DNA from 3 places in the Psychrobacillus sp. FSL H8-0487 genome. Region 1 is predicted to be linked to each of the others. Evidence: riboswitches for the same ligand, from Rfam matches in the RefSeq annotation. Region 1 holds a riboswitch; each other region holds the start of a gene.
What was found. A riboswitch is a leader RNA that binds a small molecule or an ion and turns the genes downstream of it on or off. The one in region 1 is predicted to bind cobalamin.
Positions count from the first base shown of each region.

Region 2: another riboswitch for cobalamin. It lies ahead of MHI47_RS01080 (ribonucleoside-diphosphate reductase subunit alpha); the one in region 1 lies ahead of MHI47_RS17955 (hypothetical protein).
Region 3: another riboswitch for cobalamin. It lies ahead of MHI47_RS02955 (ABC transporter substrate-binding protein); the one in region 1 lies ahead of MHI47_RS17955 (hypothetical protein).

Region 1 is NZ_JBBOZA010000001.1:3,523,812-3,528,614, reverse strand. Features, by position in the region: gene MHI47_RS17985 (GNAT family N-acetyltransferase) at 1-17, shown strand, start outside; gene MHI47_RS17980 (DegV family protein) at 28-876, opposite strand; gene MHI47_RS17975 (GNAT family N-acetyltransferase) at 1,099-1,605, shown strand; gene MHI47_RS17970 (class I SAM-dependent methyltransferase) at 1,660-2,478, shown strand; gene MHI47_RS17965 (nucleotide pyrophosphohydrolase) at 2,480-2,806, shown strand; gene MHI47_RS17960 (VanZ family protein) at 2,811-3,281, opposite strand; cobalamin riboswitch at 3,375-3,562, shown strand; gene MHI47_RS17955 (hypothetical protein) at 3,732-4,271, shown strand; gene MHI47_RS17950 (ABC transporter substrate-binding protein) at 4,276-4,803, shown strand, end outside.
Region 2 is NZ_JBBOZA010000001.1:203,035-207,837, forward strand. Features, by position in the region: gene MHI47_RS01060 (metallophosphoesterase) at 1-796, shown strand, start outside; gene MHI47_RS01065 (DedA family protein) at 796-1,398, shown strand; gene MHI47_RS01070 (undecaprenyl-diphosphate phosphatase) at 1,408-2,235, shown strand; gene MHI47_RS01075 (general stress protein) at 2,566-3,003, shown strand; cobalamin riboswitch at 3,180-3,357, shown strand; gene MHI47_RS01080 (ribonucleoside-diphosphate reductase subunit alpha) at 3,544-4,803, shown strand, end outside.
Region 3 is NZ_JBBOZA010000001.1:592,298-597,100, forward strand. Features, by position in the region: gene MHI47_RS02940 (diguanylate cyclase) at 1-699, opposite strand, end outside; gene MHI47_RS02945 (DUF1934 domain-containing protein) at 913-1,332, shown strand; gene argS (arginine--tRNA ligase) at 1,333-3,000, shown strand; cobalamin riboswitch at 3,449-3,589, shown strand; gene MHI47_RS02955 (ABC transporter substrate-binding protein) at 3,712-4,665, shown strand; gene MHI47_RS02960 (FecCD family ABC transporter permease) at 4,670-4,803, shown strand, end outside.

The DNA of each region.
Region 1 (4,803 bases):
AAGAGTTTGTGCAGTAGCACAAACTCATTAATATCTAACCCAGCTAAGTCCTGTTGTTCCTTCTCCAGCATGTACTCCTACACAAGCGCTAAGGGGAAGAACGATCACTTTTAGTTTAGGGAATTCTTGTAGCAATTCTTCTTTCCAAGTTCTAGCATCGGTCGTATTATTGCAGTTAATAACCGCAACCTCTGGAACATTGGATATTTTCATGTCTTTACGAAGTAAGTTCATTACATATTTCTTAGCTCGCTTATCTGCACGAACCTTTTCTTTCATTACGACTTTGCCGTTATCGAAAGAAATGACTACTTTTATATTTAGAAGATTACTTAGAAAAGCTTGGGTACCTGAAACACGACCGCTTTTATGAAGTTGCGTTAAACTAGATGGAATAAAGGATAACTCGGAGTTATTTGTCATATTTTCAATGTGAGTAACTACTTCCTCTATGTCATGATTTGCTTCTATCATATGCTTGCCGACTTCTAACATTTTGACCATTGGATAAGATCCTATTTTAGAGTCAATTGAATACACTTTAAAATTTGCTATTTTTGAAGCAGTTTGTGAGGTATTATAGGTTCCTGATAATTCACTGGATGTGTGTACTGCAACGGCACAGTCGTATCCTTTTGCTTTTAAATCTTCATATAATTGCACCATCTCTCCAATTGGAGGTTGAGAAGTTTTTGGATGAATTTTTGCTGTGCGTAACTTGTCATAAAATTCGTCGTGAGTCATATCAATTGTTTCTTTAAAAGCACCATCTTCAAATACGATATTTAAGGGAAGGACATATATATTATGTTTTTCAATGAAAGTTGAATCTAATAAAGCGGCAGTATCAGTAATCCAAGCAACTTTTTTCTTCATAATGTAGAACTCCTTTTTGTGCAATCTTATTAGTGCTAATTTACATTAGACATTATATTAGCAATAGTGTTATATGTCATGTTTTGTCGATATTTCGGAATCTAGTACATATTTTGAACATAATTACGTAGGAAAGTGAATTATGAAGTGGGACCTTCTACTGTAAAGAGTTATACAAGTTCATGAATTATATAATGATAGATATTGCTTGGAGGTATGAGAATGGAGTTAAGACAACTAGTAGCAAAAGACGCGAGTGCTTATTGGGAGTTAAGATTAGAAGCATTGAAAACAAGCCCAGAAGCCTTTGGTGCGAGCTATGAAGAGGCAATGCAGCGAGACAATCCAATTGAACAAGTAAAGGGGAATTTAAGCGTAAAGGGAAATTATACATTTGGGGCGTTCGATCAATCTAAATTAGTAGGAATGGTCACTCTTGCACAGGAGAGTAACTTAAAAATGAAACATCGTGCAAATATTTTCGCTATGTATGTCAGTCCAATCGGCAGGGGGCAAGGGACAGGCAAAGCACTAATGAGATTGGCCATTGAACAAGCGAGAGAGAGTGGTGAAATTGAAAAGATAAACCTCTCAGTAGTAACAAGTAATGAGGCGGCAAAGAATCTGTATCTTCAACTAGGCTTTAAAGTATTTGGGACAGAAGACATGGCATTAAAGGTTGGGGATACTTATTACGGTGAACATCATATGTCACTAATATTGAATTGAGCGGAAGGAGGAAACGAAATTAATTCTCACATCATCGAAGAAATTGTAAAATGTATGCCAATAAACGAATTTGATTCGACCATTCAGAAGGTACAGACAGAGCATCGACTAAAGCTAGTAGACTTTTGGAATATTAAAGAAGGTAGCAAAGTGCTAGAAATTGGCTGTGGACAAGGAGATACGACAGCAGTTTTGGCTTATACAGTTGGAGAGACAGGATTTGTTCATGGAATCGATATAGCTTCACCGGACTATGGCAGCCCAGTTACTTTAGGTAATTCAATGGCCTTCTTAAAGAACTCGCCCCTAGGAAATCGGATTAAGGTAAATTTTGAATTGGATATCCTTCAAGAAGAAGTGGATTTCCCTGAAAAATATTTTGATTATATTGTGCTGTCTCATTGTTCTTGGTACTTAAAATCACCCGAAGAATTCCTGGGAATGTTAAAGAAAATCAAAAAATGGACAAACGTATTATGCTTTGCCGAGTGGGACACGAGAGTTCAAACTAATGAGCAGCTTCCACACTTCTTGTCAGTACTCATCCAAGCTCAATATGAGTGCTTTGTAGAAAATAGTTTAGTTAATGTTCGAACGTTATTTACACCTAAGGACATTCAACAAATTGCGGAAAAAGCTGGTTTCGAAATTACAACGGAAAAAATTATCGACTCTACTCATCTTCAAGATGGCAAATGGGAAATAGAATATACATTAACAGATTATAAAGAATTAATCGAAGCTGCCGACCATTTACCTATCAAATATAAAGCTTTAATACAATCAGAAATGCATCTATTAGAGGAAGCAAGAAGTCAAAACAAATACACATCACTGAACACATACGCATTCACAGCAAGAATAGGAGAATAAAATGAAAGAGTTAACAGAAGAAATAAAGAGATTCCGGGACGAACGAGGTTGGGGAGGAAATCACGATGCTCGTAGTCTAGCTATTTCAGTATCATTAGAAGCAAGTGAGTTATTAGAGCATTTCCAATGGGTTACTGCAGAGGATGCGATAAAAAAAGACAAGCAGGCAATTGCTGACGAAGTAGCAGATGTATTTATTTATCTTTTGCAATTTGCTGATGTGCTCGGAATTGATTTAATAGAGGCTGCACAGCAAAAAATGAAGAAAAATGCTTTGAAATATCCATTACCTGAAGACAACACTGTACTTACAAGTGAAAAACGTTGACTCTTTATCGGTCAACGTTTTTTTGTTGGAACCATTGAAAAAATGACATTAATAATAGCGCAGTAATAGCCCCAGTTGTATCCAACAAGACATCTTGAAGAGAAGCTGTACGACCACTTGTGAAAGATTGTCGAAATTCATCGGCAACAGCAAGAAGCATAGTGATCACAACTGTTGTAATTTTACGATACTTAAATGGAGGTAACGCAATATAAATGGCTAAAGCAATGATTCCAAAATAAACAAAATGGGTACCTTTTCTTATCAAAAATTCTACAAAAGCATAGTAGCCACGCTCTTCCACAGAAACGAGAATGCCCCAGTATGGAACTTGAAAAATACGAAGAAAAGATTCTAATGGTTTGTTAGGAAGCCATGCTTTTAAGACATCTTGCATAGATTGCTGTTCAGCTGGCTGCCCTGATGCCAAAAATACAATAACAAGTAATATTAAAAGCGGGATAAGTTTTTTCATATACTGACATTAGCACAAAACTGGTGAGTTTACATGCGTGAAAATTATTGTGCCTGCTAGGGAGATGGCTATGGTAAACTAATTGTAAGTGAATAATTTTCGCAGGGAAAAGGTGCTAACTTGTTAGCTTAATTTGGGAATTCGGTTAAAATCCGAAGCTGTTTCCGCAACTGTAAATGCTGATGAAATAAGAAAAATACCACTGTTGACTAGTCAATGGGAAGGTTCTTAGAGTAAATTGATGCATAAGCCAGGAGACCAGCCTTTTCTTGAACGTATAGATACTCTTCGGAAGTTAAGGGATTGTACGGCACGTTTCTATTTTTCTGTTTTTTTATCGTTAAATAGGTATCACGCCGCCCTTATTTGGGTGGCGTTTTTTTTGTGCTGTTAACTAACAAAGTGTTATATGCTTGAAAATTCACCAATAAAAGGAAATGAGGAGAAGTAATGAAAAAAGATATTCGCTATATTTGCTATCCGTTCATGCGTGAAACACCTTCTACTGTAGATTTTGAAATCCGTACAGATTCGTTGACTACTCGTATTGGATTAGCAGCTTCTTTGACAAAGGATATACCAAAGATTTACGAGGATCTGATGTATTTGGCACCAATGGCATACCATTTAAACGGGTCTGTTCGAGGGAAGATTGCCATTACAGAAGGCGATTTACAAATTCTAAGTAATATGTACGATTTCTATGTAGAGGAAGTAAAGGGTAGAGTAGATATATTTGTACTACCACAGGGTACGACTGCAGCTTGTGAATTACATGTTTGTAGAAGTGAAGCAAAAAAGTCAGTTAGAGCTCTTCATAAAGTTTCGTTAGAAAGAGAAATTCCTGAGATTTTGTTTGACTATGCACAGTTATTAGCAAATGTGTTGTTTGCGATGGCAGTTTATGTGAACAAACATCATGGAGTGGAAGAAATTCAATTTGTCAGTAAATCATATCCAATGAGAAAAAAGAAACAACTGGAGGAATAATACTATGAAGAAAGATTATTTATTTAATTGGTTGTCGGTGCTGCTATTTTCATTCTTGCTTGTAGGGTGTTCTGCGGAAGAGAAGACAACTGTGGAAAAACAAGAGGAAGTAGTAGAAGAAGTAAAAGAGTACACAGTAACTGATGATGTAGGAAATGAAATTACATTTGAAGAAGTACCCGAAACGATTGTTTCTCTTCAACCGAGCAATACAGAGATTCTTTTTGCTTTAGGTGTAGGCGATAAAATTGTAGGAGCAACAGATTATGATACATATCCTGCAGAAGCACTCGAAATAGAGCGAGTATCTGATTCAGTTGCATTTAATGCGGAAAGAATTACAGAACTGAACCCAGATGTAGTAATAGCGTATACAATTGGCCAAGAAGAAGCATTGCAACTTCTGGAAGATACCGGATTAAAAGTCTTTGTAATTGAGTCTGCAACTTCTTTTGAAGATGTATACGGAGATATCGAGCAGTTGGCTACCGTAATGGGCATTGAAGAAAAAGGGCAAGAAGTTATTTCTTCT
Region 2 (4,803 bases), 3.3 Mb from region 1:
AGGGTGGTTAGTTTGTGGGATTTTCCTCTTTGTTTTAATATTTGGCACATATAACGCATACACACCGGTAGTTCGTGAGCTTTCTATCGTAATGCCGAAAAAGGGCTCTAAACCAGATTCTATTAAAGTAGTAGTTGCATCTGATTTCCACCTTGGTTTATTATCCAATAAGGCACATTTAACTCGCTTTGTGAAAAAAGCAAATGCTCAGAAGCCAGATTTAGTGTTGCTAGCAGGAGATTTAGTCGATGATGATCCAATTTGGTTTGTGGAAAAAGGTATGTCCGAAGTTATGAAACAGCTACAATCTACGTATGGTATATACGGGGTGCTTGGAAACCATGAATATTATGGAAAGAAAATTCCTCTATTAGTAGAAGAGATGGAAGCATCCAACGTTCACATGTTATTAGATGAAACTATTTTAGTAGCAGATTCGTTCTATTTGACGGGTCGTGAAGACATAACGAACAAAAACAGAAAGCAATTATCTGAGTTAGCTCCGGAAGAAAAGGATTTACCATGGTTTGTAATGGACCATACACCGTCTAATTTATTAATACCTGAGAACGAAAAAGTAGATTTTCATGTGTCCGGTCATACACATCTTGGGCAAATGTGGCCCAATCATTTATTTACAAGAAGGATTTTTGAATTAGATTATGGGTATAGGCAAAAGGGAAGTTTACATGCAATTGTATCTTCTGGATTTGGCTTCTGGGGACCACCTATAAGGTTAGGTAGTCAATCAGAGCTATGGTCAATAAACATTAAGTTAGAGGATGTGGAAGTATAATGGAAGCATGGATTACAGACTGGATGAATCAGTTTGGTTATCTAGGAGTATTTTTATTAATTTTAGCAGAAAATATTTTCCCGCCAATTCCTTCTGAAGTGATTTTAACCTTGGGAGGATATATGACAACGATGACTAGCATGACGAAGCTTGGTATTATTATTGCTTCCACGGCCGGTTCTGTCATTGGTGCGACTATCTTGTATGGTATCGGGTTACTTTTAGATGTGGAGCGGTTGGAGAAAATTGTTGGGAAGTATGGTAAGTTCCTACGATTAACGATTAAGGATATTCATAAAGCCGACGCTTGGTTTGATAAATATGGAGTCTGGGCAGTCTTTTTCGGAAGATTAATACCACTGGTGAGAAGCCTTATTTCAATTCCTGCAGGGATGTCGAATATGAAGTTTGGATTATTTCTTCTATTTACGACACTTGGAACGTTAATATGGAATACAGTATTAGTCTCGGTAGGAGCGGCGGTTGGAGATAACTGGGATGAAATTGTTGGATATATGGATATTTACTCCAATATTGTATATACCATTATAGCTATTTGTGGTATTGCATTTCTGATTTGGTACTTTAAAAAACGAGATTAAGGAGATTTTATGGAAATTTTAGAGTTATTAAAAGCACTTATACTTGGATTTGTAGAAGGAATGACAGAGTTTGCACCGGTATCGTCTACGGGACATATGATTATTGTCGATGATATGTGGTTGAAGACGGAAGATTTTTTAGGGAAATATTCTGCTAATACATTTAAAATTGTTGTTCAATTGGGTTCTATTTTAGCGGTAGTAGTAGTGATGTGGAAGCGATTATTCAGTTTAGTCGGCTTGTATAAAATTGATACAGAAGAATCGAGTAAACAGTTCAACTTGCTTCATGTTATTGTTGGGATTATTCCAGCGGGAGTATTGGGAGTTCTATTAGAAGATTTTATCGATAAGAATTTATTTGGTGTAGAAACCGTAATATTTAGTCTTATAGCGGGTTCTATTTTAATGATTATTGCAGATAAATTTGGACCGAAAAATCCTTCTATCGTAAGTCTAGATCAAATTACATATGCACAAGCTTTCAAAGTAGGTTTAGTACAATGTCTTTCGTTATGGCCGGGGTTCTCACGTTCAGGTGCTACCATTTCTGGTGGTGTATTATTCGGGATGAATCATAAAACAGCAGCAGACTTCACATTCATCATGGCTGTTCCGATTATGGCTGGAGCAAGTTTGATATCTGTTTTGAAAAACTGGGAAGATATTGATATGAACCACTTGAGTTTTTATATAGTAGGATTTATTAGTGCATTTGTTTTTGCACTTATTTCTATTAAGTTCTTCTTGAAATTAATTTCACGTGTTAAATTAATGCCGTTCGCAATTTATCGCATTATTTTAGCAGTGGTTCTTGCAGTTATCGTATTTCTTTAAATAAGTTGGCGAATTTTATTAAGTAGTTCGTGAGTGGGACAAAACAATAGGGAAAAAGCATTGCCTCTGGCAGTGCTTTTTTTGAGTGGATTTGATATGGACTACTTAGTGAAATAAGAAAAGCACGTCTCTCTTTAAAAGAAAGAATTTGTTAAGGGAAAAGGATGAATATTGGATAATGATTGTCCCTACTACTGGATATTTATGTTGAAATAAAAGATTGTGAACGTGTTCACTTAAATTATATAGGGATTGAAGCTTTAAGGTGTCTAGAAGAACTAAAGATCGGGTAAAGAATACATAGGAAAAGCAATCAGGAGGTAATTTTTAATGAAGAATCATATTGTTGGCGTATACGAAAATGAACAACAAGCGGCTGAAGTTGTGGAAGATTTAAAAGCGAAGGGCTATACAACCGAAGAAATTTCAGTTATTGCTAAAAATATAAATGAAACATCTGAAATCACACAGGAATTAAAACCCTCCACAAAGGATGGAGCAATTGTTGGAGCTGTAACTGGAGGAGCAATTGGAATTGCAGGGGTGATAGCAGGGTTATCCACTATATTAATCCCAGGGTTTGGAGCTGTGTTGGCTGCAGGTCCAATTATTACAACAATTGGAGGAGCAGTAGTAGGAGCCAACTCTGGTTCTGGAGGATTAAAACATGCTCTTATGGAAATTGGAGTTCCAGATAATGAAGCTGAAATCTATTCGAATGAAGCACAGGATGGTAAAATCCTGGTATTTCTTCACCCTAAAGAGTGAGGGTGGATTGAATGGTCAAATGTAATGTTTGCAAAAATAATATCAAGTGATTTTAGCTAAAAATCGCTGAATCACTTGATGTATTAGTTACCCTAGAGAATTGACAGCTTGAATTAGGAGTTGCTCAGTTAAACACAATATGTTAGATTATATAAATGAACTAAACACAATATATAGTATGTTAACGATGAAAAGGTACCTTTATGGTTTAAAAGGGAATTCGGTAAAATGCCGAAGCTGTCCCCGCAACTGTAAGTGTGGACGACTGTTGAATAGCCACTGCGAGTGATCGTGGGAAGGACAACAGAAGGATGAAACACGAGCCAGTAGACCTGCCTTTTCATCGGTAAGCAACACTTTCTTCGGGGGTTGAGAGGTGGGAGCGAAGGCCTCTATCTCGAATGATTGATATGTCTTGTTGTATCCTACACTTTTAATTTTGAGCGATGTCTCAGCCGAAGATGGCTGTGTCATCGCTTTTTTTGTTTTGGAGGGAAGTGCCACATAACTGTAACCGTTTAAAAAATAGGAGGAATTCAAATGACAATAATCTCAAACACAACGAAACAAGAAGTCCTACATAATCTAACAAAAGAATTTGGGGAGGAAAAAATTACTCCTCTTATAAAAACACATGAAAGATGGATGCAAAAACACCCGGAAGGTACAATAGCTGCTTGGTCGAAGTCAATGTCACTAGAAGCATTAAGTTTTCTAGATGAACAAGAAACGTACTGGACCTTTGTAGCAGCAAGAGTTCATTTAGCGCAGGTGTATGAACAAGTAGCTGAGAGAAGAAACACAACTGTGGATGCAGTGTACACAAAGTTTGCTAGTAATGTTCAACTGTTAAGTGATAAAGGTATTTACGATAAACGTCTTAAACAAGCATACTCACTACAAGAACTAGAGCAGCTATCTGAAATCCTCGTACAGGAAAGAGATTATTTATTTACTTATATCGGTTTAAAAACACTATTGGATCGCTATGTAGCGAAGGACTTTGATAAAACAATAGTCGAACTTCCTCAGGAACGTTGGCTTATTATTGCAATGACACTGATGAAGGATGAGCAAGAAAATCGCTTAGAGAAAGTAAAAGAATCCTATTGGGCGATGAGCAACCTATATATGACAGTAGCAACACCAACACTATCTAATGCAGGTAAGCCTCATGGACAGCTCTCTAGCTGCTTTATCGATACGGTAGACGATAGCCTTCAAGGAATCTACGATAGCAATACGGACGTTGCAACCCTATCCAAATTTGGCGGGGGTATAGGTGTGTATATGGGCAAAGTGCGTAGCCGTGGATCTTCTATTAGAGGTTTTGTTGGTGCTTCCAGTGGTGTGCTTCCTTGGATTAAACAACTTAATAATACAGCAGTAAGTGTTGATCAGCTTGGGCAACGCCAAGGGGCAGTAGCTGTGTATTTAGATGTTTGGCATAAAGATATATTTACATTTTTAGATTTACGTTTAAATAACGGTGATGAACGACTACGAGCGCACGATATTTTTACTGGTGTATGTTTGCCCGATTTATTCATGGAGAAAGTCGATGCTAGAGAGGAATGGCATTTATTTGACCCTCATGAAGTTCGTCAGCTAAAAGGCTACTCATTGGAGGACTTTTATGATGAAAAACGTGGCGATGGATCATTCCGCCAAAAGTACGAGGAATGCGTTAGCGATCATCGCTTGTCTCGTGAAACTGTTCCCGCTATTGACTTGATGAAGCGAATTATGCGTTCTCAGCTAGAGACAGGAGTACCGTTTATGTTTTACCGCGATGAAGTC
Region 3 (4,803 bases), 2.9 Mb from region 1:
GTCTATGTCTAGTAATAGGAGTGAAAAAATTTCATTTTTTGCTATAAGATTTTGAGTATGTTCTTGGAATTTACGGTTATTATATAGACCCGTAAGATAGTCTGTTACAGATATCTCTTCAATATGCTTTATTTTTTCAAATAGAGAGCTTAGCTGTTTAAGGATAATGAAAATAATGGAAAAAGACACGATTGAAAATATGATAAAACTGATAATAGCTAACGACGTTTCAAATTTCCAACTGCCTAAGAAACCTAAAACAATAGAAGTTTGTATGATGGAATAACCAAAAAAGTAAGGGACGTTTTGAAAGGTCATTGTTTTCTTCCAACTGCAAACTCCAATAACCAATCCCACTATAATAGTGCTACTTCCTGCTATAAGAGCACTTGTAGAATATCCGTACATAAACAAACGGAACACTCCGATAATAATGCCGCTTATAATTGGTGCGAATGGTCCTCCTAAGACACCAGATAATGCAATAACAGCCATTCTTCCGTCCATAATAACGACATCAGTAATGTTTATAGCAGTTAACATTAACAAACAACCAGTAAGTCCACTTAACAATCCAAGTATAAAAGGGGTGTATTTAGAAGATGGAATATAAACATTTAATTTGTTTTGAAATGGTATGTAGGTAAGAATTGCAAAAGTAAAAAGAATACAAAAGTTAATAATAAAGTCAATTAGCAATAGAGTCACCTTCTTAATAATCTGAATCTATTATAGCCTTTCAGACTAAATATGGTATACATTTTTATGCAATTGGTTGTCATAAACGTTAAATTTAAGCTATAATATGAAGGTTATAGTAAAATGCAACGTTAGTGTGAATAAGCTTCCTATCGCTAGTTATTGCAAACTGAGAAGCTGACATAAATAAAATATCTACAAAGGATGTTAAGCATGTCTACACCAGTACAAAAGACAGTAAAAGTACAATTAGTTTCTACAATTCGTCATCCAAATGTCCAAGAAGAAACAATCAACATAAAAACAAAAGGCATTTTAACACTAAGAGGCGAACAAAATTATTTAGTTTATGAAGAATCTCAAAATGAAAAGACTATTCGAACGACTGTGAAACTAAGTGGGCAGAATGCCTTGATATTACGAAGTGGTGGAGTCAAAATGCGTTTGCCTCTTGAACGTGGAGAGTTCCAAACTGGGAGCTATGAAACTCAATATGGGACAATGATTATTACAACAAATACGAAGCACTTACACTTTGAGGTTGGACGCTTTCAAGTGAAATATGAGCTAATTATAAATGAAGAAGTGGCCGGTACATATACATTAGAACTAACTTATACGGAGGCGGAATAAATGAACGCAGTAGAAAAGCTACAACAAACCATTAAAGATGCATTACAACAGGCAATAGTGAAAGCAGAACTTGTAACGGAAGAGCAAATTCCAACTATCCAACTTGAAACTCCAAGAGACAAAGTAAATGGAGACTATGCAACAAATATTGCGATGCAATTAACAAAACTTGCGAAAAAGAATCCTCGTCAAGTGGCGGAGGCAATCATAGAAAACCTAGAATTGTCTGGAACAATGATGGAAAAAGTGGATATTGCAGGTCCTGGATTTATGAATATTACTGTTCGTAAAGATTACTTACAAGATGTAGTGAAGGCTGCTTTAACAGAAAAAGAAAACTACGGCCGCTCAACTTCAGGTGCTGGAGAGAAAATTCAAGTAGAATTTGTTTCTGCAAATCCAACTGGTGATTTACATTTAGGACATGCACGTGGGGCATCTGTAGGTGATTCTTTAAGTAACGTTCTTGATTTTGCAGGATTTGATGTTGCTCGTGAATATTATATTAATGACGCAGGAAACCAAATTCATAACTTAGCGATCTCAATTGAAGCTCGTTATTTCCAAGCTCAAGGATTAGACAAAGAAATGCCTGAAGGTGGCTATCATGGGCAAGATATTATCGATATTGCTGCAGCTCTTGTTGCAGAACATGGCGATAAATTTGTCTCTATGTCAGATGAAGAACGCTACAAAGTATTCCGTGCACATGGGTTAAAAGTAGAGCTTGCTAAACTACAAAAAGACTTAGCTGATTTCCGTGTTGGTTTTGATAACTGGTTCTCGGAAACTTCTTTATATGAGAACGGCAAAATTGAAGTGGCTTTAGATAAGTTACGTGCAAATGGTCATATTTTTGAAGAAGAAGGAGCTACATGGTTCCGTTCGACGACATTTGGAGATGATAAGGATCGCGTGCTTATTAAAGGTGATGGTTCTTTCACTTATTTATTACCAGATATTGCGTACCATGAAGATAAGTTAGTTCGTGGATTCGATCAACTGATTAATATTTGGGGAGCAGACCACCATGGCTACATTCCACGTATGAAAGCAGCCATTGAAGCACTTGGATATGAGCGTGAAAAACTAGAAGTATCGATTATTCAAATGGTCCAATTATATAAAGACGGCGAAAAAATGAAAATGAGTAAACGTACAGGTAAAGCTGTTACCATGCGTGAACTTGTAGAAGAAGTAGGACTGGATGCAGTACGTTATTTCTTCGGTATGCGTTCAGGTGACTCACATATGGATTTCGATTTAGACTTAGCTGTTTCTCAATCCAATGAAAACCCAGTATTTTACGCTCAATATGCACACGCACGTATTTGTTCGATTTTACGATCAGCAGAAACGCAAGGAATGAAAGTATCGACTGATTCACTTGAGTTATTGCAAAGTGAAAAAGAATTAGACTTACTTAAAAAAATTGGTGACTTCCCACAGATAGTTGCAGATGCTGCAAAACTTCGTGCTCCTCACCGTATTGCAATCTATATCCAAGAACTAGCAACGACTTTCCATAGCTTCTATAACGCAGACAAAGTATTAAATGCGGATAATCTTCCTCAAACAGAAGCTCGTCTGGCACTAGTAACTGCTGCGCGAGAAACAATTGCAAATGCCTTACGTTTACTAGGTGTATCTGCTCCAGAACAAATGTAAATAGAAAACCCTCGACTTCGGTCGAGGGTTTTTGTAATTCTGCTTCGAATAAAGAGAGTAAATTTGGAGAAAATATCCTCATAGCCTCCAACAGCAAATAAACAGGGCACGTCGGCAAGTAGTATTTCCAACTTAAGCGCCAGTAAAAGTCGACTGAGAGTGAGTAAACAACAATCGAACGCAAGTAACCACTTATAAGAGAGAGATGAGCATCTATACGAGAGTAATCGAAGCCTACACGAGAGTGTATCTGTCCTATACGAGATTGACCCATCTATATGAGAGAGCTTATGATCTATACGAGAGAGATTTCAATCTATACGAGAGCAACATCGTCATGTAAAAGAGAGTCTCCCACTATCCACCAGTAAAAAGGTCAGACAACGCTTCACTCAAAACGAAGTCGACAGTTGTATAAAATAAGGTATAATGAAGGCAAAGCAATATGAATAATTTAATGCATAGAGGTGCTCTCGCAATGGATTGCTGGAGTTAAAAGGGAAGCTGGTTAAAGTCCAGCACGGTCCCGCCACTGTAAGTGATAGAACATATCACGAGTCAGAAAACCTGCCTATATGCTTTGCACCCGTTACCTACGAGGATAGGTTTGGTGTAGATCTGGCTCGTTGTGACTTCGCGCAGGTTTATACCTATCTATCTCTCATCATAGGATGGGAGATTTTTTATTGTCTAAATTAGGAGGAATGTAAAATGAAAAAACGATGGTTAATCGCTGTAATGGCGGTACTTTTATTAGTTGGATGCGCACAGGAAGAAACGAAAAAGGTAGAAAGTACTGAGACGGAGCAGTCGGCCAGTGAAAATATAGAATTCCCAATGACATTGACGGATGCCGTTGGAGAAGAAGTTACGTTAGAGGCAGCTCCGGAGAAAATCATCTCCATGATTCCTAGTAATACAGAGATCTTATTTGCACTTGGGTTGAATGAGGAAATTATAGGGGTAAACGATTTTGAAAGCTATCCAGAAGAGGCATTAGAGAAAGAAAAAATCGGTGGCATGGAGTTCAATGTGGAAAAAATCCTTTCGTTAGATCCGGACATTGTGTTTGCGCATGAATCGATTGTAGGAATGGCGGAAGCTGGACTGCAACAACTACGTGATTCGAATATTTTGGTGTATGTGGTGAGTGACGCTAAGGATTTTGATGAAACATATACAACTATTGAAGAAATGGGTCGAGCTACTGGGAAACTTAAAGAAGCCCAAAAAATTGTAGAAGACATGAAAGTAAAAGTAGAAGATATCCAACAAAAAGTACAAAAAGTAGAATCGAAGAAAACTGTATTTGTTGAAACTTCGGATGTTCCAGAAATTTATACAACAGGGAATGGAACGTTCATGCAAGAGATATTAAATATGTTGAATGCTACAAATATTATGGAGGATCAAGAAGGTTGGGTAAAAATTGATCCCGAAGAAATTGTAAGTCGTAACCCAGATGTAATGCTTATCACATACGATTACGTAGAAGGTATTGTAGAACAAGTGAAACAACGTGATGGATTTGATACAGTTACTGCTATTCAAAATGATGCAGTGATACAAGTAAATGAAGACACGACGAGCAGACAAGGTCCACGTTTAGTGGAAGGATTAGAAGAAGTTGCGAAAGCAATCTATCCGGAGGCTTTTAGTGAGTAAATCAATGATCGGTTACATCATGTCCATTTTTGTGCTTTTGTTAGCAATTTGGCTTGGTGTATCGGTCGGTTCTGTGAAGGTGCCGATCCAAACGTTATGGGATACGGGGGCCGATGCGATAGCGACCAATATCGTTTG